Regions from separate parts of the Bradyrhizobium sp. NBAIM14 genome, predicted to be linked through region 1. Evidence: predicted binding sites of a transcription regulator. Region 1 holds the regulator's gene; each other region holds the start of a gene.

Evidence for each region. Region 1 encodes LexA, which represses DNA repair genes until DNA is damaged. Its sites were predicted from a motif close to TGTTCNNNNTGTGTTCNG; they were not measured.
Region 2: a site for LexA is predicted at 3,324-3,341, ahead of I6F28_RS21505 (DNA recombination protein RmuC). Genes of this name have one in related genera too.
Region 3: a site for LexA is predicted at 6,955-6,972, ahead of I6F28_RS08620 (DUF3072 domain-containing protein). Genes of this name have one in related genera too.

What each region holds. Positions count from the first base shown of each region.
Region 1 covers NZ_JADYVQ010000004.1:171,665-181,987, forward strand. Annotated here, with positions in the region: gene I6F28_RS12575 (hypothetical protein) at 1-193, opposite strand, end outside; gene I6F28_RS12580 (molybdopterin molybdotransferase MoeA) at 325-1,533, shown strand; gene lexA (transcriptional repressor LexA) at 1,710-2,411, shown strand; gene I6F28_RS12590 (hypothetical protein) at 2,786-3,220, shown strand; gene I6F28_RS12595 (GAF domain-containing protein) at 3,438-4,379, shown strand; gene I6F28_RS12600 (ComEC/Rec2 family competence protein) at 4,386-6,665, opposite strand; gene I6F28_RS12605 (nuclear transport factor 2 family protein) at 6,789-7,175, opposite strand; gene I6F28_RS12610 (glutamine--tRNA ligase/YqeY domain fusion protein) at 7,193-8,869, opposite strand; gene gltX (glutamate--tRNA ligase) at 9,035-10,323, shown strand, end outside.
Region 2 covers NZ_JADYVQ010000009.1:18,521-28,843, forward strand. Annotated here, with positions in the region: gene dapE (succinyl-diaminopimelate desuccinylase) at 1-567, shown strand, start outside; gene truA (tRNA pseudouridine(38-40) synthase TruA) at 741-1,478, opposite strand; gene fmt (methionyl-tRNA formyltransferase) at 1,617-2,540, opposite strand; gene def (peptide deformylase) at 2,675-3,202, opposite strand; gene I6F28_RS21505 (DNA recombination protein RmuC) at 3,372-4,571, shown strand; gene I6F28_RS21510 (GIY-YIG nuclease family protein) at 4,705-5,007, shown strand; gene I6F28_RS21515 (AmpG family muropeptide MFS transporter) at 5,203-6,552, shown strand; gene I6F28_RS21520 (hypothetical protein) at 6,687-7,121, opposite strand; gene recR (recombination mediator RecR) at 7,210-7,812, opposite strand; gene I6F28_RS21530 (YbaB/EbfC family nucleoid-associated protein) at 7,814-8,134, opposite strand; gene I6F28_RS21535 (DNA polymerase III subunit gamma/tau) at 8,161-9,996, opposite strand; RNA gene ffs (signal recognition particle sRNA small type) at 10,092-10,188, opposite strand.
Region 3 covers NZ_JADYVQ010000002.1:616,589-626,911, forward strand. Annotated here, with positions in the region: gene I6F28_RS08590 (HAMP domain-containing protein) at 1-4,118, shown strand, start outside; gene I6F28_RS08595 (HWE histidine kinase domain-containing protein) at 4,132-5,619, shown strand; gene I6F28_RS08600 (hypothetical protein) at 5,616-5,837, opposite strand; gene I6F28_RS08605 (hypothetical protein) at 5,979-6,236, shown strand; partial or broken gene I6F28_RS08610 (hypothetical protein) at 6,362-6,575, shown strand; gene I6F28_RS08615 (hypothetical protein) at 6,672-6,893, opposite strand; gene I6F28_RS08620 (DUF3072 domain-containing protein) at 7,009-7,203, shown strand; gene I6F28_RS08625 (DUF6496 domain-containing protein) at 7,294-7,611, shown strand; gene I6F28_RS08630 (hypothetical protein) at 7,618-7,980, opposite strand; gene I6F28_RS08635 (Do family serine endopeptidase) at 8,250-9,803, opposite strand; gene I6F28_RS08640 (universal stress protein) at 10,009-10,323, shown strand, end outside.

The DNA.
Region 1 (10,323 bases):
CGGCGTCAGACGCAAATTGCCGGAGGTTCGCCTGCGTGAGCCCCTCGAGGACCGCCGCAAGATGACCGGGATCGACTTCCTCAGCCTCCTCTCCGGCGTCGCTCAACGCCAACATGGCGCGTGCAATCTCGTCCTGGCTATCCGCAGGAAGCCGCCGCACGGCCTTCAGCGCCTTTTCGAGCAGTTCTGTCATTGGCAGAAGATAAGCCGGGTCGAGACCAAAAGGAAGTGTGGTTCCTGGCTGGCAAGGGAGGCCTTTTGCTTCAGCTCCTCCGCTCGGCTAGAACTTGCCGACCCAGTCCTGATTTGTTGCGGAGTTCGCCCGTGGCCCTGATGCCGGTTTCTGACGCGCTTGCCGCGGTGTTGGCCGGCGTCGAGCCGCTGGCTGAACAGATGGTTTGCCTCGACGAGGCCTACCATCGTGTGCTAGCCCGCGATGTCGCGGCGCGGCGCACGCAGCCGCCGGAGGCGATGTCGGCGATGGACGGCTATGCCGTGCGCACGGCCGACGCGGCAAACGATTCGAGGTTGACCGTCGTCGGCGAGGTCGCGGCGGGCCGGCCGCTCGCGGGAAGCGTCGGCCCCGGCGAAGCCGTGCGGATCTTCACCGGCGGCGTCGTTCCCGACGGCGCCGATGCCGTCGTGATCCAGGAGGACACAGCTGCCGACGGCAAACATGTGACGATCAAGGAAGCCGCCATTTTCGGCCGGCACATCCGCCCTGCAGGCGTCGACTTCCGCGAAGGCGACGTGCTGCTGCGCAAGGGAATCCGCCTCACCGAGCGCGATCTCGCCCTTGCCGCCGGAATGAATCATCCGCATCTCGCCATCATCCGCCGCCCGAGGGTTGCCGTTCTCGCCACCGGCGACGAGCTCGTGATGCCGGGCACCACGCCTGGTCGCGGCCAGATCGTCTATTCCAACGGCTATGCCCTGCATGCGCTCGCCCGCAGCGAGGGCGCCGAGACCATCGACCTCGGAATTGCCGCCGATACACTGGAGGCGACGTCCGCCGGCATCCGCCGCGCGCGCGAGAGCGGCGCCGACATCCTGATCACGACCGGCGGTGCCTCGGTCGGCGACCACGACCTGGTCCAGCAGGCGCTCAAGGGCGAAGGCATCGCGATGGCGTTCTGGAAGATCGCGATCCGGCCGGGCAAGCCGATGATGCACGGTCGGATAGGCGCGATGCGCGTGATTGGCCTGCCCGGCAATCCCGTGTCGTCCTACGTGTGCGCCTTCCTGTTCATGGTCCCCTTGATTCGCGCCCTGTCGGGCCGTTCAGCGATTCATCATCGGCGCGAGCGCGCCGTGCTGGGCCGCGATCTCGCCGCCAACGACCAGCGCGAGGACTATCTGCGTGCGCGGCTGGAGGAGCGCGACGACGGCACGCGCGTCGCCCTTCCGGTCAGCCATCAGGACTCCTCCCTTCTTGCGAATCTCGCTGCGGCACAGGTACTTCTGGTGCGCGCACCGTTCGCGCCGAAGGCCGAGGCCGGCACGCCTTGCGAGGTGCTCCGGCTGCCCGTCTGAGCCGCCCAGCCACACGCATTCCGCGAGCTTGGCCGCGTTCACCATAAATTAAGCAGTTGCGGAACACATATCGAACATATAGTGTCCGTTCATGATTTGTTTCGAGGATGTAGCGGCTTAGTGCCGGCTTCATCGTGTCGGAATCGAACGACATCAACCGGGGGACTTTGGTCGAGATGTTGACGCGCAAACAATACGAGCTTCTGCGGTTCATCAGCGAACGTCTGAAGGAAAGCGGCGTGCCGCCGTCCTTCGACGAGATGAAGGATGCGCTCGACCTGCGCTCGAAGTCAGGCATCCATCGCCTGATCACTGCGCTCGAGGAGCGCGGCTTCATTCGCCGCCTGCCCAACCGCGCCCGTGCCATCGAGGTGATCAAGCTGCCCGAGCTCCAGGCCGCCGCCGGCAATCGCCGTGGCTTCACCCCGAGCGTGATCGAGGGCAATCTCGGCAAGGTGCGCGCGAGCTCCAGCCCGCCCGCGGACGAGGGCGAGCGCCCCGTCGCGGTGCCCGTGATGGGCCGCATCGCCGCCGGCACGCCGATCGAGGCGCTGCAGACCCGCAGCCATACCATCAGCGTGCCGCCGGACATGCTCGGCTCGGGCGAGCACTACGCGCTCGAAGTGCGCGGCGATTCGATGGTCGAGGCCGGCATCCTCGACGGCGACATGGCGCTGATCCAGCGCAACGAGACCGCAAATACCGGCGACATCGTGGTGGCATTGATCGACGACGAGGAGGCCACGCTCAAGCGCTTCCGCCGCCGCGGCGCCTCGATCGCGCTCGAGCCCGCCAATGCCGCCTACGAGGTCCGCATTCTTCCGCCGAACCGCGTGAAGATCCAGGGCAAGCTGATCGGGCTTTACCGGAAGTACTGATAACGGAAGTCTCAAGCGCCGCGCGCGCTGCGATCGGCATCGTCGATCCAGGATCGGAGCGGATACTTGCCCGCTCCGGCCGGTCTCTCGCGCCGGCTGTCCGGTCCATCTTCCCGCGCGACATTCCCCCGCGCAGGCGCGCAGCCATTTCTGCTTCGCCGGTAGAGTTGTGCCGGCAGTGCTGATAGCTCCGGCCGAATGCAAGGACGCGAGGTTTGTTCCTATCGAATCCGGGAAAGATAATGTGATCGCGCGCTGCGGACGCGAGCCGCAGATTTGCCCATAACCGAGCAGAGCGTTGTATGCTTCCACTCTGATAGAGGCCTGCGCCTCGAAAGAGACGCGGGTCGCTATCCCAGCATGAGGAGCACCCGATGTGTGACTACAGCCTGCATGCCGTCGCGACGCGCCCCGCCGAAGTCGGCGAGACGATCGTCACGACAACCTTCCGCGGCACCTCGACGCGCGGTTTCGCTTCCGAAGCCGATCCCTCCGTCGCGGTCTGTCTGCTGCCGGGGACGGAGCTCGCTTTCGCCGACAATGTCCGCTACGACAACCGCTGGATCTGGACGCGCACCGTGAACTCTCGCGTCGGCAAGTTCGGCAAGATCGACCCGCACATTCCCGATCGCCATCATGACGCGATCGAATTCCCCGACGGCAAATACGTGCTGGTGACGCAGCTCGTCGAAGGCCAGCGCGCGACCGTGCTGCAATTGCCGGTGACGCAGCCAGCCCCCGAGCGCGAGCACAAGCCGCAGATCGTCGCCGACACGCGGCCCACGATCACGCGCCTGCCGATCGGCTGACGCCCTTCGGCCGACAGGCCGAGCCCGGGATTGAAATTGCCGTCGCCGGCCGAGGCCGGCGAGCCCGGCAAGTTTGTGTTTCAGGACATTCGATCGGCGAGCCCACCGCCGCGCCTCGTCGTCGCACGAAGTTTGGGCCGTGCTGCCCGCATTTTGAACGTCCGCTCCGCAGCCAAATGACCGATGCTGTCGTGGTTTGAGGCGGCGGACACGCTCGATGAAGACCTTCATTCGCGTCGTTGAACTTTGGGTACCCGACCGGACGCGCAGGCGGCTGGAATTCGGCGGCGGCCTCTACGACGATGGGCTGTCCGCGTTCAAAGCCGTCAGCGAAGAGCTGCACTTCGGATATGACGAGGGACTTCCCGGCAAGGCCTGGGCCTGTGGCCACCCCGTCATCCTCACGAAATTCGCCAACTCCTATTTCAAGCGGACCGATCAGGCCGCTGCGGCCGGCCTCACCTGCGGCGTGGCGGTGCCGGTGTTCGCGGGCGAATTCCTGCAAGCCGTGCTGGTGCTGTTCTGTGGCGACGACGAGGCGCACGTCGGCGCGATCGAACTCTGGCACAACGATCCTGATCTCTCGCATGAGATGGGGCTCGTCGATGGCTATTACGGCACCGCGGACATGTTCGAATTCAACTCCCGCCACACCAGATTTCCGCGCGGCTTCGGCCTGCCCGGACGCACCTGGAAGGCGGGCCTGCCGCTGATCATCAAGGACTTGCACGACGCCAAGAGTTTCCTGCGCTGGGAGGACGCCGCCAAGGTCGGGATCAATCTCGGCGTCGGCGTGCCCTACCGAACCGGTACCGACCAGACCTGGGTTCTGACATTCCTCTCCGCGCAGGCAACGCCGATTGCACGACGCTTCGAGATCTGGGTCCCGAACGAGGACCGTTCGGCGCTGGTCTTTCGCGCCGGCGATTGCAGCGCGCAGACCGACCTCGCCGCACGCTATGCGGCGCAGTCCATCGCCAGGGGCGAAGGCAGCATTGGCGGCGCCTGGGCCGCCGGCATGCCCGCGCTCAACGACGATCTCACCCGTGACGGCTCGATCGCCGGCTCCGAAGCCTGCGCAGCCGGGCTGAGCCGAATGGTGGCCCTGCCGGTCATCGGCAACGGAAGGCTTGACGCCGTGCTGGCCTGGTATTTGTGATCCGCGTCAATCGTCGGCCTGCAAGTCGGCCTCCGATGGCGTTGCGTCCCGGTTGCGGGGCACGGCCGCCTTCGGCACGAGGCTGCCGTCGAAATCTCCCTCGCCGGCGCCGGCCGGCAGCCAGGGACGGCTTGCTCCCCTCGTCCTCACCGCCTGCACCGGAAAGCCCTCGCCGCGTCTCGTCAGAGCCAGTGCGCCCTGACTGGCAAGACCCGCCCGATCGACCACCATCGCCGCGCAATCGGGTGGCGCAGGCCGCGCCGTCACCACCAGCGCGGCGCGGCTGCAATCATCGGCCAGCGCGTCGATACGCGTCGCCAACGCGATCAGTCGTCCGTCCGCGAGCGGCGCCACGCAGCCGGTCTCGTCACACGACACCCCACTCGCCAACGAGGCGTTGCCGGCATCGCGCGGATCGGCATCGGCAGCCAACCACTCCTTCAGCAGGAAGCTGTCCTTGCTGGCGCGGATCACCTGCAAGCGCCCATCCCCGCCCCGGATCGCGACGCTCGCGCCATCCCCGGCAATCAGGATATCGGGCTGCCGCACCGACAGTCCCCAGAGGATCGCTGCCAGCAGCACCAGGGCGCCGGACCAGCGCAAGGGCGTGCGCAACAGGCCCATCACGATGAGCCCGAGGCTCGCTGCGATCAGCGGCGCGATCCCGAAGGCGGGAATGCGGCCGACGGCGCCCGGCAGGGCCGCCACCCAGCGCGCGACCAGGACCATCCACTCGATGCCGATCCCCATCAACCACCAGAACACGCCGTCGAGCCCGAAGGGCGCCGCGAGCAGCCCCAACAGCCCGGCCGGCATCACCAGCGCCGAGACCACCGGCATGGCGCCGAGATTGGCGAGCACGCCGTATGGGGTCACGCGATGGAAGTGGAAGGCGGCGTACGGCGTGGTCGCGAGCCCCGCGATCAGCGAGGCCAGGAACAGCATCGCGATCTCGCGGCCGCCCCACAACGCGATCCGCGCCGTCGCGGAATGATCGGGCGAGGCGAGCAGGTTCGGCATGCCGATCTGCACCAGCGCCACCAGCCCGAGCGTTGCCGCAAACGACATCTGGAAGCTTGGATGCACCAACGCCTCCGGCGCGACCGCAAGCACGATCAGCGCGGCAACCGCCAGCGTGCGGAAGGTGATGGCGCGGCGGTCGACCATCACTGCGATCAGCACCACCGCCGTCATGAAGAACGATCTTTGCGTCGCAACCTCCGCGCCCGACAGCAACAGGTAGAACGCGGCCGCGACCAGCGCCGCGGCGGCCGACCATTTCTTGATGGCAGAGCCGGCCGCCAGCCCCGGGATCAAGGCCAGCAGCGCGCGCACCGCGAAGAAGACGACGCCGGCGACAACCGCCATGTGATAGCCGGAGATCGACAGCACATGGCCGAGTCCCGAGACGAACATGGCATCGTTCACGGGCGCGGTGATCGCATCGCGCCGCCCCGTGAGCAGCGCCGTCGCAATCGCGCGGTTATCGCCTTCGAGCGTTGCGCGGATGCGCGCATCGATCGCATCGCGCAGGCCCTGCATGAAGGCCGCGTAGCGCAGCCGCAGGCCGCCAGCATCCGGCGGCGTGGACGCCGTGATCGCGCCCATCACGAAGCCGGAGGCGCCGATGCCCTGGAAGAACATGTCGCGCGAGAAATCATAGCTGCCGGGGCGCACCGGCGAGATCGGCGGGAGCAGCCGCGCCTTCAGCTGCACGAAGCTGCCAACCTCAGGCGCCGTGCCCTTGCGCACCGAGAGGCGGACGCGCTCGAGCTTGACGTCGCTGCGCTGCGCCTCCATCGCGCTGACGCGCAGCACGAAACGGTCGGTGCGCTCGCGGATGTCGCGCGCTTCCACGAAGCCCGACAGCGACACCGAATAGAGCGGTTTTGCCAAAACGGTGTGCGCGATACGCGCGGTCTTCCAGGTCGCCACGGCAAAACCAGCCGCGACCGCCGCGAGCATGATGGCGGGCGCAAACAGCCGGCTCCGCCGGAGCAGCACCGCGCCGAGCATCAGCGCGATGGCTGTGGCGGCAACCACCCACAGCACCGGCTCATGATCGGCGGCGAAATAAAGCGCAATGCCGCCGCCGAAGGCGACCGGCACCCACGGCAACAGCCGGCCAGGCCCGGCCTCGCCCCGAGCCCATTGGCGCAGCGTCTCGATGATCGCCGGCCAGATGCCGAGGCCCGCTGGCGCCAAGCCGCCGGCCGGGGCGGCGCGGCCGACCGGCCACATCCCGGCAACTCCCTGGGACCGTCCTGGCCGGCCCGGCTCCGCCATTCCCCTGCACCTTACGATACGCGACGGCTGCGGAGGCTACCGGACCGTGCGGCTGCACGAATAGCGGTACGGATCGGGAACAGGCGAAGAGCGCCCTACTTTTCTCCGGGCTGGCGCCCGTTGCTAGATCAGCGGCGCCTGCGAGGAGGCGTGGTGATTGACGATCTTCCACTCGCCGTCCTCGCGGATGATGACCCAGCTCATCTTGACGACGAGATCATCCCGCTCGCCCGCGAGATCGAACGTGATGGTCGCGGCCATGTTGATCAGATCAGGGCCGGCCTGCGCGGCGTGCACGTCGGAGAAGGTCGCGCTCGGCCTCCCCCAGCGCGGCAGGCCGTTGAAATAGTCGGCGACGCCATCTCGGCCGCGATAGAGCTTCGGATTGGAGCCGAAGAAGAACGCGTTCCTCGCATAGAGCGAGGACAGCGCGGCCGCATCGAGCGCCGCGAAGCCGGCGCACCATTTCGCGATGATGGCGGAAACGATGGCGTCGGCCTCGCTGCTCATGTCCTGCTCAGCCCTTCTCAACCCTTGGCGACTTCCTTCGCGAACGTGTCGCGCAGACCGATCGTGCGCGAGAACACCGGCTTGCCGGGCGTCGAGTCCTTGTCACGCACGAAATAGCCCTGGCGCTCGAACTGCATCGGCTCGGTCGAATTGCTCTCCGCAACGGACGCCTCGACCCGCGCATCGGCGAGGATCTCCAGCGAGTTCGGGTTGAGATCGGTCGCGAAGTTCGAGGCATCCGGGCTCGGATTGGCGAACAGCTGGTTGTAGATGCGGATCTCCGCCGGCTTGGAGGCCGCCGCCGGCAGCCAGTGCATGGTCGCCTTGACCTTGCGGCCGTCGGGCGCGTTGCCGCCCTTGGTCGCGGGATCATAGGTGCAGCGCAGCTCCACCACCTCACCCTTGTCGTTCTTGATCACGCCGGTACACTTGACGAAATAGGCATAGCGCAGCCGCACCTCGTTGCCAGGCGACAGGCGGAAGAACTTCTTCGGCGGGTTCTCCATGAAGTCGTCCTGCTCGATATAGAGCTCACGGCCGAACGTGATCTTCCGCGTGCCGGCCGAGGGATCGTCGGGATGATTGATCGCCTCGAGCTCCTCGGTCTGCCCTTCCGGATAATTCTCGATCACCACCTTGAGCGGCTTCAAGACCGCCATGCGCCGCTGCGCCGTGCGGTTCAGCTCCTCGCGGATGCAGAACTCCAGCATGCCGACATCGACCACGCTGTTGGCTTTGGCGACGCCGATGCGCTTGACGAACTCGCGAAGTGCAGCCGGCGGCACGCCGCGGCGACGCATGCCCGCCATGGTCGGCATGCGCGGATCGTCCCAGCCCGCGACATGGCCGTCGCGGACGAGCTGGGTCAGCACGCGCTTGGACAGCAGCGTATAGGTGAGATTCAGCCGCGCGAATTCGTACTGATGCGGCTGTGAGGGCACCGGCAGCTTCTCGATGAACCAGTCGTAGAGCGGTCGGTGGTCCTCGAACTCCAGCGTGCAGATCGAATGCGTGATGCCTTCGATGGCATCCGACTGGCCGTGGGCATAGTCGTAGCTCGGGTAGATGCACCATGCGTTGCCGGTGCGCGGATGGTGCGCATGCAGGATGCGGTACAGCACTGGGTCGCGCAGATTGATGTTGCCCGCGGCCATGTCGATCTTGGCCCGCAGCACGCGCGCGCCGTTGGGGAATTCGCCCGCCTTCATGCGGCGGAACAGGTCGAGGTTCTCCTCCACGGAGCGTTCGCGGAACGGCGAATTCTTGCCGGGCTCGGTCAACGTGCCGCGCGAGAGGCGGATCTCCTCCTGGGTCTGGTCGTCGACATAAGCGAGGCCGTCGCGGATCAGCTGCTCCGCCCATTCGTACAGGCGGTCGAAATAGTCCGAGGCGAAGAACAGGTTCTTGCCCCAGTCAAAGCCGAGCCAGCGCACGTCGGCCTGGATTGAATCGATATATTCCTGCTCTTCCTTGACCGGGTTGGTGTCGTCGAAGCGCAGGTGGCAGCGGCCCGGAAACTCCTGGGCGACGCCGAAGTTGAGTGCGATCGACTTGGCGTGGCCGATATGCAAGTAGCCGTTCGGCTCCGGCGGGAACCGGGTCACAATCTCCTTGTATTTGCCCTGATCGAGGTCGGCCTGGATGATGTCACGAATGAAATCGCGCCCAACCTCAGCTGCCACCGGTTCTGTCATTACGAAAATCCTGTAGGGAAATCAGCGGTCCTTCTGCCAAATTCGCGTGGCCGCGCCAAGAGCTTACAAGAGCTTAAGCAAGGCCTGCCGGGTCCGCCGTCGCCCTTTAGTTATGTCCCGTTCCTGCTATACACCACCGCCTCCAATGCATAGGCCCTGCCAAGAATGTCCGATTCCGTCGTCACGCGCTTCGCTCCCTCGCCGACCGGCTTCCTCCATATCGGGGGCGCCCGCACGGCGCTGTTCAACTGGCTCTATGCCAAGAAGCACGGCGGCAAGATGCTGCTGCGGATCGAGGACACCGACCGGGAACGCTCCACGGAAGCGGCGATCGGCGCCATCCTCGACGGGTTGAAGTGGCTCGAGCTCGGCTGGGACGGCGAGGTCATCTACCAGTTCGCCCGCGCCGCCCGGCACCGCGAGGTCGCCGAGCAGCTGCTCGCCGATGGCAAGGCCTACCGTTGCTACGCCACCGCCGAAGAGCTCGCCGCCATGCGCGAGAAGGCGCGCAGCGAGGGGCGCACCCGCCTCTATGACGGCATGTGGCGCGACCGCGACGCGGCCACGGCGCCGAGCCACGTCAAGCCCACCATCCGCCTGCGCGCGCCGCAGACCGGCGAGACCGTGATCGAGGACCAGGTCCAGGGCCGCGTGGTCTGGCAGAACGAGAACCTCGACGATCTCGTCCTGCTGCGCGGCGACGGCAACCCGACCTACATGCTCGCCGTGGTGGTCGACGACCACGACATGGGCGTCACCCATGTGATCCGCGGCGACGACCACCTGATCAACGCCGCCCGCCAGAAGCAGATCTACGATGCGATGGGCTGGGAGCTGCCCAGCATGTCCCATATCCCGCTGATCCACGGCCCGGACGGCTCGAAACTCTCCAAGCGGCACGGCGCGCTCGGCGTCGATGCCTACCGCGCGATGGGGTACCTGCCGGCTGCGCTGCGCAACTACCTGGTCCGGCTCGGCTGGAGCCACGGCGACCAGGAGATCTTCTCGACCGAGGAGATGATCGACGCGTTCGATCTCGGCAGCGTCGGCCGCGCCGCCGCCCGCTTCGATTTCGCCAAGCTGGAAAACCTCAACGGCCACTACATCCGCCACGCCGACGATCAATCGCTCGTGAAGATGTTCGAGGACGTGCTCGACCACGTCGTGCCGAGCCGCGACGAGATCAAGGCCAAGTTAAACGACACCACGCGCGCGCAGCTGCTCAAGGCCATGCCGGCGCTCAAGGAGCGCGCCAAGACATTGATCGAGCTGATCGACGGCGCCCATTTCATCTTCGCCGACCGGCCGCTGGCGCCGGATCCCAAGGCGCAGGCGCTGTTGACGCCCGAGAACCGCAAGCTGATCGGCCAGCTACATTCCGCGCTGGAGAAAGTCGAGACGTGGAGCGGCGCCACCACCGAGGCCGCGCTGCGCGCCTTTGCCGAGGAAAATAG
Region 2 (10,323 bases), on a different contig from region 1:
CAGGGCCACGTCGCCTATCCGCACCGCGCCTCCAATCCGGTGCCTGATATCTCGCGGCTGATCGTCGCGATCTCCGACGAGCCGCTCGACCATGGCAGCGCGCAATTCCAGGCGTCCAATCTCGAATTCGTCTCGGTCGACGTCGGCAACAAGGCCTTCAACGTCATCCCCGGCGAGGCCCGCGCAAGATTCAACATCCGCTACAACGACAACCACACCCAGGCGAGCTTGCGTGAATTGGTGGAGACGCGTCTCGCCAAAGCCTGCGGCAACCGCATCAAGGCCCGCATCGTCTGGGAGCCCTCGAACTCGAACGTGTTCGTGACCAAGCCGGGTCCGTTCACCGATCTCGCGGTCTCCGCGATCGAGGAGGTGACGGGGCGCAAGCCCGAGCTCTCGACCTCAGGCGGCACGTCGGATGCGCGATTCATCTCCTTCTATTGCCCCGTGATCGAGTTCGGCCTGGTCGGGCAGACCATGCACCAGATCGACGAGCGCGTGCCGGTGGCGGATCTGGAGAGGCTGACGAAAGTGTATCGCGGGATTTTGGCGCGGTATTTTGCTTGAGGCAGTGTTGCCTCCATAAACACGACCGTCATCGCCCGGCTTGACCGGGCGATCCAGTATTCCAGAGACGGCAGTGATTGAGCCGAGAGGCCGCGGCGTACTGGATGCCCCGGTCAAGCCGGGGCATGACACCGAGGTTTGGCGAGAGCGTGCCCGCTCTCTGCGCCGCTCGCCTAATAATCCACCTTCATCAAATACAGCCCCTCAGGCGGGGCGACGATGCCGCAGGCGGTGCGGTTGCGGGCTTTGAGTGCGGCGGAGAGATCGTCGGCGGTCCAGCGGCCCTCGCCGACCCAGACCAGGGATCCCACCATCGAGCGCACCTGGCTGTGCAGGAACGAGCGCGCCGAGGTGATGACGTTGATCTCGCGGCCATCGCGGATCACGTCCAGCTGGTCGAGTGTCTTCTCCGGCGATTTGGCCTGGCACTCGGTGTCGCGAAAGGTGGTGAAATCGTGCTTGCCGAGCAGGCGCTGCGCCGCCGCGTGCATTGCGTCGGCATCGAGCTTGCGCGGCACGCGCCAGGCGTGGCCGACATCGAGCGCGAGATTGGCGCGAGTGTTGACGATGCGATAGCGGTAGTGGCGCTTGACCGCCGAGAAGCGCGCCTCGAAATCGTCGGGCACGATCTCGGCCTCGAGCACCGCGATCGGATGCGGGCGCAGATGCGCGTTGAGCCCGTCGCGAAAACGACCCGGCGGAAACTGCTTGTCGACGTCGACATGCGCGACCTGGCCGCGCGCATGCACGCCGGCATCGGTGCGGCCGGCACCGTGCACGCGCAGATCCGCCCCGGTCATCGCCTTCACGGCCGCCTCGAGCGCGCCCTGCACCGATGGCAGCGTGTCCTGCACCTGCCAGCCGAAGAACGGCGCGCCGTCATATTCGATGGTGAGCTTGTAGCGGGGCATCGTGTCCAGTTTCGTCGTCATTGCCCGCCTTGTGCGCTGTTGCGCACTGGGGCGGACAATCCAGTAATCCGCAGCCTATCCGATTGACCGAGAAGCCTCGGCGTACTGGATACCCCGCCTTCGCGGGGTATGACAGTGTCAGGTGAATTTGGATCCCGCCTTTAACGGCACGCCGCGCAGGAAGTCCGCGGCCTGCATGCGGGCCTTGCCCTCGCGCTGCAGCTCGATGATGCGGATGGCGCCGTCGCCGCAGGCGACGATAAGCTGATCGTCGAGCACGTCGCCAGGCGCGCCGGCGCCTTGCGCCAACTCGCAACGCAGGATTTTGACGCGGGCATCGTCAAGCTCGCTCCAGGCGCCGGGGAAGGGCGAGAGGCCATGGACGTGGCGCAGCACCGCGCGCGCGGGCCTGGTCCAGTCGATCCGCGCCTCGGCCTTCTCGATCTTGGCGGCGTAGGTGACGCCGTCCGCGCTCTGCGCCTTGAGCTGGAGCCCGCCGCGTTCGAGCGCGGCCATCGCGCGCACCATCAGGTCGGCCCCCAACCGGGACAGGCGATCGTGCAGGTCGAGCGCGGTCATGCCGTCGGTGATCGCGATGCGCTCGGCCATGGCGACGTCGCCGGTATCGAGGCCGACATCCATCTTCATCACCATCACGCCGCTCTCGGCGTCACCTGCCATGATGGCGCGGTTGATCGGCGCAGCGCCGCGCCAGCGCGGCAACAGCGAGGCATGCAGATTGTAGCAGCCGAGTTTTGGCGCATCGAGGATCGCCTGTGGCAGGATCATGCCATAGGCGACGACGACGGCCGCGTCCGCATCGAAGGCGCGGAACTCCGCCAGCGCCTGCTCGGTCTTCAGCGTCTTCGGCGTCAGCACGGGAATGCCGAGCTTTCGCGCGGCCTCCTCGACCGGGGTCGGCTGCAATTGCAGGCCGCGCCGGCCGCCCGGCTTCGGCGCGCGGGTGTAGGCGGCCGCGATCTCGTGGCCATGCGCGACCAGCTCGAGCAGCGTCGGCACGGAGAAATCGGGCGTGCCCATGAAGATGAGGCGGAGGGGCATTTGACGACAATCCTTGAAACGAGCAAGGTACTCGTCATGGCCGGGCTTGTCCCGGCCATCCACGTTCGTCCTGCTCGCGGCGGCAAAGAACGTGGATGCCCGGGACAAGCCCGGGCATGACGGCGGAGGAATTATCACTCCGCCGCGCGCTTGGCGGCTTTCTCGAACTTCTTCATGACGCGGTCGCGCTTGAGCTTCGACAGATAGTCGACGAACAGCACGCCGTTGAGATGGTCGATCTCGTGCTGGATGCAGGTGGCGTAGAGGCCTTCGGCATCCTCCTCGTGCACCTTACCGTCGAGATCGGTGAAGCGCACGCGCACTTTCGCGGGACGCTCGACCTCCTCGTAATATTCGGGGATCGAGAGGCAGCCCTCCTCGTAGACCGACAGTTCCTCGGACGAGGCGATGATCTCTGGATTGATGAAGACGCGCGGCAGCGGCTTGGTCTCGCCGTTCTCATCGCGCTTGGCGAGGTCCATGGTGATCAGGCGCAGCGGCTGCGCGACCTGGATCGCCGCCAGCCCAATGCCAGGCGCGTCGTACATGGTCTCGAACATGTCGTCGGCAAGCTTGCGGATCTCCGCCGTGACCTTCTCGATCGGCTTGGAGACCAGGCGCAGCTGCTTGTCGGGCAGGATGATGATTTCTCTGAGGGCCATGGCCGCGATTTAAGCCGCGCGCCGGATGCGGTCAATGCGGCCCGGAACCCCTTAACCCCTCGCTAACCATAAAACTTCACCTTTCATTAACCATGAAAATTAGGGGCCGGTTAACCCAGAATGTTCCCTCTTCGTTCGCGAGAGCGCGGCGAATCGGCTACAAGGCGGCATGAACGAGATCATTGTCATCCTGGGCGACTGGCCGGTGCGCATCGTCGATGCGCTGATCGGCTTCGGTGCGCTCGTCCTCATCCTGCTGGTTGTGATTGCGGTTGTGATCGCGCGCTCGGGGCGGCGTGGCGCGGAACTCGCCATGGCGAACGCGATCCGGGCCGACGAGCTCGAGGAGCGGCTCGCCCAGGTGCTGCACGCCCAGAGCGAGGCCTCGGGGCGGGTCGACGCCATGACCCAGGCGCTGGCGGGACGCCAGGCCGAGATGGCGCGCGCGGTCAACGAGCGGCTTGATTCGGTGACGCATCGAGTCGGCCAGTCCATGGAACATTCGACCCGCAACACCATGGAGAGCCTGCGCGCGCTGCATGAACGGCTCGGCATCATCGACAACGCGCACAAGAACCTCACCGACCTCACCACGCAGGTGACCACTCTGCGCGACGTACTCGCCAACAAGCAGTCGCGCGGCGCCTTCGGCCAGGCGCGGATGGAGGCGATCGTCCAGGACGGTCTGCCCAAAGGCTCCTACGAGTTCCAGTTCACGCTCTCGACCGGAAAACGACCGGACTGCGTCGTGTTCCTGCCCGACCAGCGCCCGCTCTGCATCGACGCGAAGTTTCCGCTGGAGGCGATGACGGCGCTGCACGACGCCCGCACCGACGAGGAGCGGCGCGTTGCCACGCAGCGGCTGCGCGGCGACGTGATGAAGCATGTCAGCGACATCGCGGAAAAATACCTCGTCACCGGCGAGACCCAGGAGATGGCGCTGATGTTCGTGCCGTCGGAATCGGTCTATGCCGAGATCCATGACGGCTTCGACGACGTGATCCAGAAGGCCTATCGCGCCCGCGTCGTGCTGGTGTCGCCGTCGCTGCTGATGCTCGCGATCCAGGTGATGCAGCAGATCATGAAAGACGCGCGCATGCGCGACGCCGCCGACCAGATCCGCACCGAGGTGATCAAGCTCGGCGACGATTTGGGGCGCCTGCGCGACCGCGTGCTCAAGCTGCAAAAGCATTTTGCCGACGTGAACGAGGACGTCCGCCAGGTGCTGATCTCCGCCGACAAGATCGAAAAGCGCGCAGGGCGAATCGAAGAGCTCGATTTCAGCAAGAGCGATGCGCCGGAGGCGCCGCGCCTGGTGGCGACGGGAGCGGCAGAGCTGTTTCCGCGCAAGCTCCAGGCGGGGGAGTGAGACTAGGGCACACTGTCGTGCCCCGCGAAGGCGGGGCATCCAGTACGCCGTGACGATCGTTGTTAAGCCGACGTGCCGGTGTTTACTGGATCGCCCGCCTTCGCGGACGATGACGGCGGAATGGAAGGCGAAGATGGATCCACGCCAGTACGACGTGTACATTCTCGCCAGCCGAATTGGCGGCACGCTCTATATCGGCGTGACGAACGATCTCATCCGCCGGGTGGCGCAGCACAGGTTGAAGGTCATCGAAAGCTTCACGGAAAAGTACGACGTCGCCCGACTTGTCTACTTCGAGCAGTTCGACGATCCCGAGAATGCGATCAAGCGGGAGAAGCGGTTGAAGAAGTGGAATAGGGCCTGGAAGGTCCGCTTGATCGAGCAGCATAACCCAAACTGGGATGACCTCTATCCTGGGATAGCCGGACCATCATGATGGCGTCATGCTCAATGTCATGCCCCGCGAAGGCGGGGCATCCAGTATTCCGCAGCCCGTGTGGTTGAACCGAGACGCCGCGGAGTACTGGATCGTCCGCCTTCACGGACGATGACACCGAGCGTGTTGGAAGCTCTCCCGTCTCACCAGCTACCGCGAGAGTCTTTTCCCCCAGAATCTGCTAACACGCCCCCCATGACCGCACCCGACGCGACCTCCCCTGCCGCCTCGTCCTCCTGGCGCGACAGCCTTGCCGTTTACCTGCAGCCGCGGGTGCTGATCGTGCTGTTTCTCGGCTTCTCCTCGGGGCTACCGCTGGCGCTGTCGGGATCGACGCTGCTGGTGTGGATGGCCGAGGCCGGGGTTGATCTTGGAACGATCGGGCTGTTTGCGCTGGTTGGAACGCCCTACACGCTCAAATTCCTGTGGGCGCCGCTGGTCGATGCGCTGCATGTGCCGTTCTTCACGCATGCCTTCGGACGCCGCCGCGGGTGGCTGGTGTTTGCGCAGCTGCTGCTGATCGGCGCGATCCTGCTGTTGGCGCTGACCGATCCGGCACGTTCGCCACTGCTTGTCGCGCTCGGCGCGCTGCTGGTCGCGACGATGTCCTCGACGCAGGACATCGTGGTCGATGCTTTCCGCGTCGAGAGCCTGCCCGAAAGCGAGCAGGCCGCCGGCATGGCCGCCTATGTCGCCGCCTATCGCATCGGCATGTTGGTATCGACCGCAGGCGCCCTGTTCATCGTCACCGGCTTCGAGGCGATCGTCCCGCGTGGCGCCGCCTGGATGTGGGGCTATGTGGTGATGGCGGCTCTGGTGCTGATCGGCACGGTGACTGCGCTCGCCGCTACCGAGCCCGCACAATCCGCGCGCGCCGAGGCCGCCACGCAGGACGACGGCGCGCTCACGCGCGTGTTCCATGCCGCGCTGGGCGCGTTCTCGGAATTTCTGAGCCGCAAGGAAGCATGGGTCGTGCTCGCCTTCGTCGTGCTGTTCAAGTTCACCGACGCGTTTTCCGGCAACATGACCGTGCCGTTCGTCATCGACATCGGCTTCACGCGGAACGATTATGCCGTGATCGTCAAAGGCGTCGGCATCGTCGCGACCCTGGCCGGCGGCTTTGCCGGCGGCTTTGTGGCCCGGCGCTATTCGCTCGCGACCAGCCTGTGGATCGGCGGCATCGTGCAGGCGATGTCCAATTTGTCGTTCTCGTGGCTGGCGCTGGTCGGCGTCAACGAATGGGCGCTGACCCTCGCGATCACCTCCGACAATTTCTGCAACGCCATCGGCACCGTGATCTTCGTCGCCTATCTCTCGGCGCTGTGCCAGAACCCGCTGCACACGGCGACCCAATATGCACTGCTGACGGCGCTCGCCGCGGTGGGACGGACCTATTTGTCGTCGGGCGCAGGCTATCTGGCGAAAGCGACGGGCTGGCCGATGTTCTTCGCGATCTCCGTCCTCGTCGCCATCCCGAGCCTGATGCTGCTTGCGTATTTGCAGAAGCGCGGGCATTTCGAGGCACTGGGGCCGGTGCGGGTGTAGGCACCCCTGTCATGCCCCGCGAAGGCGGGGCATCCAGTACTCCGAGACAGTCGTGATCGACCGAGAAGCTGCGGCGTACTGGATCGCCCGCCTTCGCGGGCGATGACACCGGAATCGGGGAGACGACTCCACCCCTACTGCTTCTTGATAAGGCTCCACTTCGTGATCACGGCCTCGCTCATCTGGCCGGGATCGCTGGCGCAGGCGACCTCGTCCACCTTCACGGAGATCTCCTTGCCGACGAAGGATTTCAGCTGGGCGGCCTGCGCCTCGCTGGAGGTGACGAGCTGGAACGTCTCAGGGCCGGTTTCGAGATTGCACAGCCCGTTCGGCGGCGGCAGGCGGCGCGGCTCGGACGTGATCTGGTAGGTCGCGACGCGCTTGCCGTTCTTGGCGTCGCGCACCTTCATCGCGTTGAGCTCGCCGGAGAGCACGTCCCCAGTGTTGATCGGCTTGCCGGGCTTGGACGGCGGCAGCGCCGCGTCGCCCTGCTGCGCGGAGATGGCCGGGGTCACCAGCATCAGCATCGTCGCGACCAAAGCCCATCGCGTGGCGAAAAGTTTCGTCATGTCGTCCGTTCCGTAAAGTCTGGATGGAGATTCCTGTTTTGACGCGTTTTCTTCACGCGAACCGGTATCCACTTCGCTCGAAAACGCTCTAGAACAGGGTGCGCTGCCGCATCGCAGCCGATAGCGTACCTTCATCGAGATAATCAAGCTCGCCGCCGACGGGAACCCCGTGGGCGAGCCGCGTCACCTTCACATTGGCGTCCTGAAGCAGGTCGGTGATGTAATGCGCCGTGGTCTGGCCGTCCACCGTCGCATTCAGCGCTAGGATGATTTCATGCACTTGCGAATCATGCGCGCGCGCCACCAGCGCGTCGATGGTGAGGTCCTGCGGGCCGACGCCGTCGAGCGGCGACAATGTCGCGCCCAGCACGTGATAGCGCCCCTGGGTGGCATTGGCGCGCTCCAGCGCCCAGAGGTCGGCGACATCGGCGACGACGACGATGATCGCAGGATCGCGCTTCGGATCGGTGCAGACGGTGCAGGGATTTTGCGTGTCGATGTTGCCGCAGGTCTTGCAGACCTGGACCTTGTCCAGCGCCACCTGCAAGGCGCTCGACAACGGCATCATCAGTGCTTCGCGCTTCTTGATCAGATGCAGGGCCGCGCGCCGCGCCGAGCGCGGACCGAGGCCCGGCAGCCGCGCGAGCAGCTGGACCAGCCGCTCGATCTCGGGACCTGCAACAGCGCCCATTTTATTGGCCGAACAGCCCCGGCGGCAGGCCGAGCCCGCCGGTGAGGGCCTGCATCTTCTCCTGCATGGCGGTCTCGGCCTTGCGGCGCGCATCAGCGAGGGCGGTGACGAGCAGGTCTTCCAGCACCTCGCGCTCCTCGGCCTTCATCAGCGAAGGATCGATCTTGATGCTCTTGACGTCCATCTTCGCGGTCATGCGCACGGCGACGAGACCGCCGCCGGAAATGCCTTCGACCTCGACGTTGGCGAGCTGGTCCTGCATCTCCTGCATCTTGGATTGCAGCTGCGCCGCCTGTTTCATCATGCCGAGAAAATCAGCCATGGGTGCGTGTCCTTGGAAAGAATGGTTCAGAGATCGTCGCCGTCGGAACCGTCGGGCGGATCGTCGCTGCCATAGTCGGCGTTAATATCGGTTTCCGGCGTCTCGGGAGCAAGCCTGCGGACCTCGACGACCTTGGCGCCGGGGAAACGCGACAGCACCTCCTGCACGCGCGGATCGGCTTCCGCGGTACGGGCATGCTCCTGCTTGGCCGCCTGGTTCACCGAACGCAAAGTCGGCTGGCCCTGCTCGTTGGAGACGATCACGGTCCAGCGGCGGCCGGTCCACAGCTCGAACTTCTTCGCAAGTTCCGAGATCATGGTCTTGGAAGCGTTGGGCTCGAGCGCGACTTCCAGCCGCCCCTCCTCGAAACGGACGAGGCGCATGTCGCCTTCGAGCGCGCTCTTGGTCATGATGTCGCGCTTCTGCCCTGCGAGCGCAACCAGCTGGGTGAAGCTCGCGATGCGCAGCTGGGGCGCCGCCCCTTGCGTATCCGGCGCGGGGGCCGCCATCTGCGGCCGGGCGCCACCGCCAAACGCTGGAGCCGAGGCTATCGGCATGCGCACGGGCGCAGCTGACATCGGCGCTGCGGAGGCAACCGGCGCGGCCGGCGCGCCGTTGCGCGCGCTACTTCCGCCGTTCACGACCGGCGAGCCGCCGCCGTTCTGCTCGAGCATTCTGATCGCTTCGTCGGGCGTCGGCAGGTCGGCGACATAGGCGATGCGCACCAGAACCATTTCGGCCGCGGCTGCGGGACGCGTTGCGGCCTGCACCTCGGCGATGCCCTTAAGCAGCATCTGCCACATCCGCGACAGCACGCGCATCGAGATCTTGGAGGCGAACTCCTTGGCGCGCACCCGCTCGGTCTCGCCATAGGCGACGTTGTCGGCGGTCGCCGGGATGACCTTCACACGGGTGACGAAATTGACGAACTCGGCGAGGTCCGAGAGCACGACGATGGGATCGGCGCCGACATCGTATTGGTCGCGGAACTCCTTGAAGGCGGACGCGATGTCGCCGCGCGCCAGCGACTCGAACAGGTCGATGACCCGGGTGCGGTCGGCAAGGCCCAGCATCTGCCTGACGGCATCGGCCTTCACCTGCCCCGCCGCATGCGCGATCGCCTGGTCGAGCAGCGACAGCGAATCGCGCACCGAGCCCTCCGCGGCGCGCGCAATGATGCCGAGCGCTTCCGGCTCGATCTCGACGTTTTCCTTCGCCGCAATGCTGGCGAGGTGCTTCATCAGCACGTCGGCCTCGACGCGGCGCAGGTCGAAGCGCTGGCAGCGCGACAGCACGGTGACCGGAACCTTGCGGATCTCGGTGGTCGCGAACACGAACTTGGCGTGCTCCGGCGGCTCCTCCAGCGTCTTCAGGAAGGCGTTGAACGCCGCCGTCGACAGCATGTGGACTTCGTCGATGATGTAGACCTTGTAGCGGGCGCTGGCCGGGGCATAGCGCACGCTGTCATTGATCTGGCGGACGTCGTCGACGCCGGTATGCGAGGCCGCGTCCATCTCCAGCACGTCCATGTGCCGGCTTTCCATGATCGCCTGGCAATGCACGCCCAAGGACGGCATGTGGATGGTCGGCCCCTTCACCGATCCATCCGGCATCTCGTAGTTGAGTGCGCGGGCGAGAATGCGCGCGGTGGTGGTCTTACCGACCCCGCGGACGCCGGTGAGAATCCAGGCCTGCGGAATGCGGCCGGTCTCGAACGCATTGGAGACGGTACGGACCACGGCCTCCTGGCCGATCAGGTCGTCGAACGAGGATGGGCGGTATTTGCGCGCCAGCACCCGGTAGGGCGCATTGCCGGCCTGGCCGGCGCTATCGGGATCGGGAGGGGCGCCAGCGTCGGTCATCGGTCGATCCGCAATGAAATGTCTCTTGGCCGGCTTTTGCGGAAAGGAGCGCGCTGGCGGCTGGTGCCGCCGGCGCTGGTTCGCTCGAAAAACAGGTAGGAGACTGACGAGCGACCCGATCCGGACCTCGTTAGGGCTGCTTCCTTCCGGACCTGACCCGGTTGGCGAGTGGCTCGTCCACCGCCAATCTCCCGGTCCCTATTTGGGGCCAAAGGGAGCGGAAAGCAAGCGGGGTCTGGGGCTGTTCCGACGGCGCTTGGGGACTTCCGGCGCCGAATTCGCCCTCATTCGGCCTGCCCCACCGGGTCCGACGCATAAGGACCACGG
Region 3 (10,323 bases), on a different contig from region 1:
AGGTGACGCGCGTGGCGCGCGAGGTCGGCACCGAAGGCCGCCTCGGCGGTCAGGCCAACGTGCCCGGCGTCGCCGGCACCTGGAAGGATCTCACCGACAGCGTCAACTCGATGGCGGGTAACCTCACCGCCCAGGTCCGCAACATCGCCGAGGTGACGACCGCGGTGGCGCGCGGCGACCTCTCGCGCAAGATCACCGTCGACGTGAAGGGCGAAATCCTCGAGCTGAAGAACACCATCAACACCATGGTGGACCAGCTCAACGGCTTTGCCGGCGAAGTCACGCGCGTGGCGCGAGAGGTCGGCACCGAAGGCAAGCTCGGCGGCCAGGCCGAGGTGCCCGGCGTCGCCGGCACCTGGAAGGACCTCACCGACAACGTCAACTTCATGGCCTCCAACCTGACGGCGCAGGTCCGCAACATCGCCGAGGTCGCAACCGCGATCGCCGGCGGCGACCTGTCGAAGAAGATCACGGTGGACGTACGCGGCGAGATCCTTCTCCTGAAGGACACGCTGAACACCATGGTCGAGCAGCTCCGCTCCTTCGCCGCCGAAGTCACGCGCGTGGCGCGCGAGGTCGGCACCGAGGGCCGGCTCGGCGGTCAGGCCGTGGTGCCCGGCGTCGGCGGCACCTGGAAGGATCTCACGGACAACGTCAACCTGTTGGCTGCGAACCTCACCACCCAGGTCCGCAACATCGCCGAAGTCACCACGGCGGTCGCGCGCGGCGACCTCTCGCGCAAGATCACCGTGGATGTGAAGGGCGAAATCCTGGAGCTGAAGAACACCATCAACACCATGGTGGACCAGCTCAACGCCTTCGCCGGCGAAGTGACGCGCGTCGCACGCGAGGTGGGCACGGAAGGAAAGCTGGGCGGCCAGGCCCAGGTGCCCGGCGTCGCCGGCACCTGGAAGGATCTCACCGACACCGTCAACTTCATGGCGGCGAACCTGACCGAGCAGGTGCGCGGCATCGTCAAGGTGGTGACCGCGGTCGCCAACGGCGATCTGAAGCAGAACCTCACGGTGAAGTCGAAGGGCGAGGTCGCGGCGCTCGCCGACACCATCAACAACATGACCGAGACGCTCGCGACCTTCGCCGATCAGGTGACGTCGGTGGCGCGCGAGGTCGGCGTCGAAGGCCGGCTCGGCGGCCAGGCCAACGTGCCCGGCGCTGCCGGCACCTGGAAGGATCTCACCGGCAACGTCAACCTGCTCGCGGCCAACCTGACCTCGCAGGTGCGCGCGATCGCGGAAGTCGCAACTGCGGTGACCAAGGGCGACCTGACGCGGTCGATCCAGGTCGACGCCCGCGGCGAAGTGGCGGAGCTGAAGGACAACATCAACACGATGATCACCAACCTCCGTCTCACGACGGACGTGAATACCGAGCAGGACTGGCTCAAGACCAACCTCGCCAAGTTCACCAACATGCTCCAGGGACAGCGCGATCTCACCACGGTCGGCCGATTGCTGCTCACCGAATTGTCGCCGCTGGTGAACGCCCATACGGGCGTGATCTACCAGGTCGAGAACGAGAACGATCCCCAGCTCCTGCTGCTCGCCTCCTACGCCAGCGACGGCGTCTACCCCTATCAGCCGGTGCTGCAGTTCGGCGAAGGCCTGATCGGCCAATGCGCCTTCGACAAGCGGCCGCGCGTCGTCTCCGACATTCCCTCGGACGTGGTGCCGATCAACTCGGCGCTGTTCCGCGTCGCCCCGAAGAACCTCGTCGTGCTCCCGGTCCTGTTCGAAGGCCAGGTCAAGGCCGTGATCGAGCTCGCCTCGCTGGTCTCCTTCACGACCTCGCAGATGACGTTCCTGGAGCAGCTCACCGACTCCATCGGCATCGTGCTCAATTCGATCGAAGCCACGATGCAGACCGAAGGCCTGCTCAAGCAGTCGCAGCAGCTCGCCGGCGAGCTGCAGACCCAGCAGCGCGAATTGCAGCAGACCAACGACCAGCTCGAGCAGAAGGCGCAGCAGCTCGCCGAGCGCAACGTCGAGGTCGAACGCAAGAACCAGGAAATCGAGCAGGCCCGCCGCGCGCTCGAGGAGAAGGCGACCGAGCTCGCGCTGACGTCGAAGTACAAGTCCGAATTCCTCGCCAATATGAGCCACGAGCTGCGTACGCCGCTGAACTCGATCCTGATCCTCGGACAGCAGCTCAGCGACAATCCCGATGGCAACCTCTCGGCCAAGCAGGTCGAGTTCGCCCGCACCATCCATGGTGCCGGCACCGACCTGCTCAACCTCATCAGCGACATTCTCGATCTCTCCAAGATCGAGTCCGGCACCGTGACGGTCGACGCCGAGGAAATCCTGACCGCGAACCTGCTCGAGACCGTCGGCCGGCCGTTCCGGCACGAGGCGGACAACCGCAACCTGTCGTTCAAGATCGACGTCGATCCGAACCTGCCGCGCAGCATCGTGACCGACTCCAAGCGGCTGCAACAGGTTCTGAAGAATCTGCTCTCCAACGCCTTCAAGTTCACCGCCGACGGCGAAGTGCGCCTGAAAGTCGCCGGCGCAATCGGCGGCTGGGGGTCGGATCATCCGGTGCTGAACTCGGCGCCGGCCGTGATCGCCTTCGAAGTGTCCGACACCGGCATCGGCATTCCCCTGGAGAAGCAGAAGCTGATCTTCGAGGCGTTCCAGCAGGCCGATGCCGGCACCAGCCGCAAATATGGCGGCACCGGTCTCGGCCTTGCGATCAGCCGCGAGCTTGCCAGCCTGCTCGGCGGCGAGATCCACCTGCGCAGCGCGCCGGGCAAGGGCTCGACCTTCACGCTTTATCTGCCCTTGAAATATTCCGGCCCGACCCTCGCGCCGCGGGCGCCGGCGTCACAGCAATACGGCCAGCCGCCGGCGCTGCAGCCTGCCGCGCCTGACCAGCAGCGCGTTATCGAGCAGCTGCCCGACGACCGCCTCAACCTCGAGCCCGGCGACACCATTCTCCTGATCGTCGAGGACGACCCGCATTATGCCCGCGTGCTGGTCGATCTGGCCCGCGACAAGGGCTTCAAGGTCCTGGTCGCCGCGCGCGGCGCCGAGGCCCTCGAGCTCGCCAAGCAATACCAGCCGACGGCCGTCTCCCTCGACGTGTTCCTGCCCGACATGCTGGGCTGGACCGTGTTGAGCCAGCTCAAGCACAATCCGCTCACCCGCCACATCCCGGTTCAGATCATCACGCTCGACGAGGACCGCCAGCATGCGCTGGCGCGCGGCGCCTTCTCCTTCGTCAACAAGCCGACGACGACCGAGGGCGTCTCGGCCGCGCTGACGCAGATCAAGGAATATGCGCGGCCGCGGCGCAAGCGACTCTTGATCGTCGAGGACAACGAGGCCGAGCGGCTCTCGATCCGCGAGCTGCTGCACCACGACGACATCGAGATCCTGGCCACGGATACCGGGGCCGGTGCGCTCACGACGTTGCGCGAGCAACCCTGCGATTGCGTGGTGCTCGACCTCAGGCTGCCCGACATGAGCGGCTTCGAGGTGCTCGATCAGATCCGCAACGACGAGGCGTTGTCGAACATCCCCGTCGTGGTGTTCACCGGCCGCGAGCTTTCCGCCGAGGAGGATGCCGAGCTTCACACCATGGCACGCAGCATCGTGGTCAAGGGCGTGGAATCGCCCGAGCGCCTGCTCGACGAGACCGCGTTGTTCCTGCACCGCGTGATCACGGAGCTGCCGATCGAGAAGCAGCGCATGCTGGAGAAGCTGAACAGTTCCGACGAGGACCTGATCGGCAAGACCGCCCTGCTCGTCGACGACGATGCCCGCAATATCTTCGCGCTCTCGAGCGTGCTGGAACGACGCGGCATGAAGGTGCTGACGGCCACGACCGGCAGCGAGGCGGTGACACTGGTCGAATCCAATCCGGAGATCGCGATCGTGCTGATGGACATCATGATGCCGCAGATGGATGGCTATCAGACCATCGGCGTGATCCGCGAGAACCCGGCCTTCGCCCGTCTGCCGATCATCGCGTTGACCGCGAAGGCGATGAAGGGCGACCGGGAGAAATGCCTCGAAGCCGGCGCGTCCGACTACCTCGCCAAACCGGTCAACACCGACCAATTGCTGCTTGCGATCCGCATGTGGCTGCATCGCTGAGTTGGACCCGCGTATGGATCAGGAAAAGGTCAACATCCTGCTCGTCGACGATCAGCCGGCCAAGCTGCTCGCCTACGAGGTGATCCTGAAGGATCTCGGCGAGAACCTCGTGATCGCCTCCTCGGGCCGCGAGGCGCTGGAGGTGCTGCTCAAGACCGAGATCGCGGTGATCCTGGTCGACGTCTGCATGCCCGAGCTCGACGGCTTCGAGCTCGCCGCGATGATCCGCGAGCATCCGCGTTTCCAGAAGACCGCCATGATCTTCATCTCGGCGATCCAGGTCAGCGACATCGACCGGCTGCGCGGCTACGAGATGGGCGCGGTCGATTACGTGCCGGTTCCGGTCGTGCCGGAGGTACTGCGCGCCAAGATCAAGGTGTTTGCCGAGCTCTACCGCAAGACGCGCGAGCTCGAACGGCTGAACCACGAGCTCGAGGATCGCGTCCGCGCCCGCACCGCGGAACTGGAGGCTTCCACCGCGAAGCTGCGCGAGAGCGAGCAGCGGCGCAGCATGGCGATCGCGGCTGGCAAGATGGGGTCCTGGGACTGGGACTGGATCAGCGGCGATTGGATGTGGGACGAGGGGCAATACAATATCTTCGGCGTCAACCCCGACAATTTCGAGATCAATCCGGCCAACGTTCAGGCCCTGCTGCACCCCGACGACGTCGACCAGTTGCGCAAGGCGATCGCCGAGTTCAACAAGGGCACACGCGCCTATGAGACGGAGTTCCGCATCATCCGGCCCGACGGCGAGGTGCGCTGGTGCGTCGGCACGGCGGCCGCAACCACGGACGAGAGCGGGCGCGTGGTGCGCGTCAGCGGCGTGACCGTCGACATCACCGAGCGCAAGCGCGCCGAGGAGCGGCAGAACCTGCTGGCGCGGGAAGTCGATCATCGCGCGAAGAACGCGCTGGCGCTGGCGCAGTCGATCGTGCGCCTCACCCGGGCCGACGAGGTCAAGGCCTATGTCAACGCCGTCGAGGGGCGCATCAATGCGCTGGCGCGCGTGCACACCATCCTGTCGCTGTCGAGCTGGCAAGGCGCCGAGCTCTCCAGGCTGATCGACGAGGAGCTTGCGCCCTACTCGCTGGGCGACCAGATCAAATTGGCAGGGCCCGAAGTTCAGTTGCTGCCGGCGACGGCCCAGACGCTGGCGCTCGCACTGCACGAGCTCTTCACCAACTCGGCAAAGTACGGCGCGCTATCCACGCGAGCGGGGCGGCTCGCGATCGATTGGCAGGTCGACGAGGAGCTGCTCACGCTGAGCTGGGAGGAATCCGGCGGTCCCCTGGTCAAGACCCCGAAATCGCGCGGCTTCGGCACGCGAAGCCTGCTTGCGAGCATCGAGTCCCAGCTTGGCGGACAGGCGCAGTTCGATTGGCGCGCCGAGGGCCTGCTGTGCCGTCTTGAGGTGCCGTTGACACGCAAGACCGCGGCGGCTGCACCAAGCAAGTTCGACACCGCCGGCGCTGCCGAATTGCAACGCGCATCCGGTTAACCTGACGCTGCGCTGCTCATGCGCTGCGCCGTGCGTGGTTCGCGCGCGACCCGCCCTTCGAGCCAAGCTTCCGTTCGGGCGAGATCGCGCAGCGCCCTCGCGTAGCGGCGGGCCGCGCTTCGCTCCGCGCCAAGCGGAAGCTTGCGCGCCTTGCGCAGGATGTCCGCGGCCGCGTTGCGATAGGCCAGCGAGCGGTAAAGAAAGACGACCTTACCCATATCGATGTTCCCGTTTTGCTGGCGCCCATCTTGGCAAGCCCGGCATGAACGCCGGATGAAACGGGCGGTAACAATTCCTTCAGCGGAACGGAACCCGGCGATAACATGCGCGTTGGCGTGGCAAGTTCGGGATGCCGTCCCATGCGCACCAAGAAGTCGTCTGAGCTGATCTCTGCCAGCGGCCTTATCAAGCTGATGACGCATGCAATGATGGGCGCAGCGCTAGGCCTCATTTTCAGCCTCACGCTCGTCCTGTCCAATCCAGCCGTCGCCAACCTGCTGAACAATGGCGGAAGCCAGGCCGCGATGGTCTTCGCCCTCACCTTGGTGACGACCTTTGCGATCGGCGCGACGCTCACCGGCGCCGTGTTCATCCTGGCCGAGGACAAGCAAACTTGAAGCGTGCGTGACGTACGGAAAGATACTTCGCCGGGAACTCCTGCCGCGACGCGCGGTTTGCTGCCTGCGTCAATTTAACTCAGGGGGTTTCCCCGCATGAGACGACCAAGCTCGCTCTCGCCGTAATATTGGCAACCGGCCTTGCCGCCGCGGCCGTTTGCCGCCCAAGCCAAATCGCACAAGGCTAAGCATGGATCCTCGATGTCGTCGGCACAGACCACCGGCGCCAACACCAAGTCCTCCACGGGCGCTGATCCGTCCGGCCAAGGCGGCGCCGGTCCCGGCTCTGATCAGGGCGGCACCATGACCAACAAGGGCGGCATGACCGACACCAAATAGGCGCTCCCTGGAATCATGAAGGGCTCCGCATTGCGGAGCCCTTTGTCTTCTATCTTTGGTTCGGCACTCGGCCTTCAGTATCCGGCGCCAAGGATCTCAGCGGCGCTCGGCTGCGCGCGCGGAATTGCCGCCTGTCTTCACGGCACGAAGCCGCACCCGATCGCGAACGTTCGGCAGTACGTCGCTGCCGCCGGCCGCCTTCCATTCGGCAATCAAGAGAGTGATTTTCCGGCGCAGGTCCATCTGCGCCAGGGCCCTTTCCGTGCAGTCGTGATCGCGCTCGACGAGGTCGCGCACCGACGCCTCGACGTCGGCCATCTCGAGCCTCAAGGCTCTGATTTTACGTCGAATTTCATTAATTCTGTTGTCCATGCCTTGTTAGAACAAAATAAGAACATATAGTCAAGTCACGATTTCAGGACGGAGACGCCAGATGCAGGTTCAAGGTAAATACGACGCCAGATTTTTCCTGGGCGAGCAGATGACGCGGGCGCAGGGTCTCAAGCTGAAGCGGCTCAGCGAAGAGGCCTACCAGCCCGGCCAATATGCGCGGGATCTGTCCTTCAGCGAGGCCGCCCGGCGCATCCAGGTGCTGGAAGCGGAGATCGAGCTGGCAAACTCCTTCTAGAGCATCGCATCGCGCTTTAGGCCTGCGCCGTTCCACGCTCCCGGAACCATGGCTGTGCAGAATGGTTCTCCCCGCCGAGGGAGAATATGCATGGCACGCAAGGCAAAAAAGCGCCGCTACTCACGCAGCTCGGGAAGCGATGTCGCCACCGAGATGCGGCGTTACAAGAAGGGCACCGCGAAGAGCGGCCGTGGCGGGCGCGGCGGCCGCGTCAAGAACCGCAAGCAGGCCATCGCGATCGGACTGTCGAAGGCACGCAAGAAGGGCAAGAAGGTCCCGAAGAAGGCTTCGAAGCGCAAGAGCGCCAAGAAGACGTCCAAGAAAGCATCCAAGAAAACGTCCGGGACGTCGTCCAAGAAATCGTCGAACAAGAAATCATCGAAGCGCAAATCCAAGCGGTCGCGCTGACCCGCCTCAGATCATGCTCCCCGGCATGAAGCAGCGGATCGAAATCCCGAACGCAGTCTTGACCGGCCACACCATCGTGCGGCCGGCCCGGTTGGGCTCGGTGATGACGGCCTCATCCGGCACATCGATCCACTGTCCGTCGATGCGGACACGGTAGCGCCCGTTGTGCGACTCCCAGTCGAGATCGGCAAGGGCGAAACCGTCCGCGTCCGAGCAGCACGGACCGAGATGGCTGCGCAAACTGTCGAACCATGGCTTCAGAGGAGAATTCGCGTAGCGGCCGTCGTCGCGCCCGAGCGCGTTTCCCCCCGAGAGCACCAATGGCGCCACGAGCAGCGCACTCCTGAGCGAGAGCTTCAATCGATCCATGTCGGCACCGATCACTTGCGAACCACCGGCGAGTTCCACAAAGCGCCGGGAGGCTCGAAGTTCCACGCTTGCAACCCCTCTCAGCGGCGACATTGGCGCAGAGCACCGAGGCGCCCTGCGAGTGTGATCAGCGAACACGGCTTTTTCGGACGCACCAGGTCATCATCCCTGCCGTTAACGAGAATGTGACCGGCCTGGTGCGGACGTGACGTGTGTGCAAAAGGCGGCCCGAAGGCCGCCTTCCTGGATTGGTAAGGGTCGAGTTGACGTTATGCGAGTGGCACCGCAACGAAGCGGGTGGCCTCCGCGCTTCTGACCTGAAGCAGCACGCTGCGCTTGCCCGACGATTTGGCCTGCGCCAGCTCGGAGCGCACCTCGCCGACATTGCTGACAGCCTTGCCGCCGACATTGAGGATGACGTCGCCGGTCCGGATGCCGCGTTGCGCGGCCGGGCCTTGCGGATCAACCTCGGTGACGACGACGCCGTTCTGGCCTGCGCCCTGAACGTCACCGGCGGGCGCCAGGCTGAGGCCGAGGCGCGGCGTGCCGGCACCCGGCTGTCCGCTGCCCTCGTCGGCATTGCCACTGCCATTGCCCTTGGCCTGCCGCTCGTTCGGCAACTCGCCGAGCGCCAGCGTCACCGTCTTGCTGTCGCCCTTGCGGAAGACATCGAGCTTCACGGACGTGCCCGGCGTCAAGCCGGCGATGGTGCGGGCGAGGTCGCGGGAGTCCTTGATCGTGGTGCCGTTGACGGCGGTGATGACATCGCCCGCCTGGATGCCGGCCTTCGCCGCCGGGCTGCCATCCTGCGGATTGTCGACGATCGCGCCGCGCGCCTCCTTGAGCCCGAGGCTGTCGGCGATATCCGATGTCACCGGCTGCACCTGCACGCCGAGCCAGCCCCGGGTGACCGCGCCCTTGTCCTTCAATTGCGCGACGACGAGCTTGGCGGTCGAGGCCGGGATATCGAAGCCGATTCCGACCGAGCCGCCCGAGGGCGAGAAGATCGCAGTGTTCACGCCGATCACGTTGCCGTTCATGTCGAAGGCCGGGCCGCCGGAATTACCCTTGTTGATCGGCGCGTCGATCTGGATGAAGTCGTCATAGGGACCGTTGCCGATGTCGCGGCCGCTGGCCGAGACGATGCCGGCGGTCACGGTGCCGCCAAGACCGAAGGGATTGCCGACCGCGACCACCCAGTCGCCAATGCGCGGCTTCTGGTCGGAGAACTTGACGAACGGAAAGTCCTTCTTGCCGTCGACCTTGATCAGCGCGAGATCTGTCTTCGGATCGGTGCCGACCACTTTCGCGGTGTAGGTCGTGCCGTCGTCCATCGTCACCTGCACGGACTCGGCGCGATCGACGACGTGATTGTTGGTCACGGCGTAGCCGTCGGCGGAGATGAAAAAGCCGGAGCCTTCGCCCGTGATCATCTGGTGGCGCTGGCGCGGCATGCCGTTCGCGCCGCCCGGAAAGCGGAAACCGAACTGTCGCGAGAACTGGTCGAACGGCGTGTCCTCGTCCGAATCCATCCGGTTCTGCTGCAGCATCGCGCTCTTGTCGTTGTCCTGATCGATTTTGACCCGCACCGAGATCACAGCGGGTTTGACCCTGCTGACGAGATCGCCGAAGCCGGGCGGCGTCGCGGCGGCTTCGGCCGCCTGAGCCGGCGCAATCAAGGAGTTGATGCCGTACGGCGAGGCGCCTGGCGCAACTGCCAGGGCGGCCACGCCCAGCGCGGCCACGGTGCCGAGCAGCGCGAGCCGCCGCGGCCGCAAGATCTTGCGAGACGTGGTGATGTCGGAATTGACGCGATCGTTCATGTCGAAATGTCCATGTTGAGCAGGTGTCGCCTTGCCCGCAACATGGTCGCTGCCACCTTACGGCGTCCCGTCCGTCCGATTAAATCTCGGCAAAGAATGGATGAGCGGTCGCAGCAGGCAATCCGGACGTTTGATACAGCTCAACGCGCCGCCTTCGCGCAGTGAAAAACTGCGACCATCGGATGATGCTCAGCGGAGGCGCGCCATGTACAAAGACATTCTCGTCCACATCCCCACCGAACGTCCCATGCGTCCCGCGATCGAGGGCTCGGTCTCGCTCGCGGCGAAGCTCAACGCGCATCTCGACGCGGTCGCGGTCGGCTATGTCGCCACCAGTACGGCTTACGTCATGGAAGGCGGCGCGGCGGTGGCGGCCGTGTTCGAGCTGGAGCGCGAGCGCGCCGTGGAGCGGGCCGAGGCGGCGCTCGCGGTATTCAAGAGCGAGGCGGCGAACGCCGGCATCGCCTATACCTGCCACGCACTCGGCGCGATCCCGGCAGATGCCGCCGGCTCGCTCGGC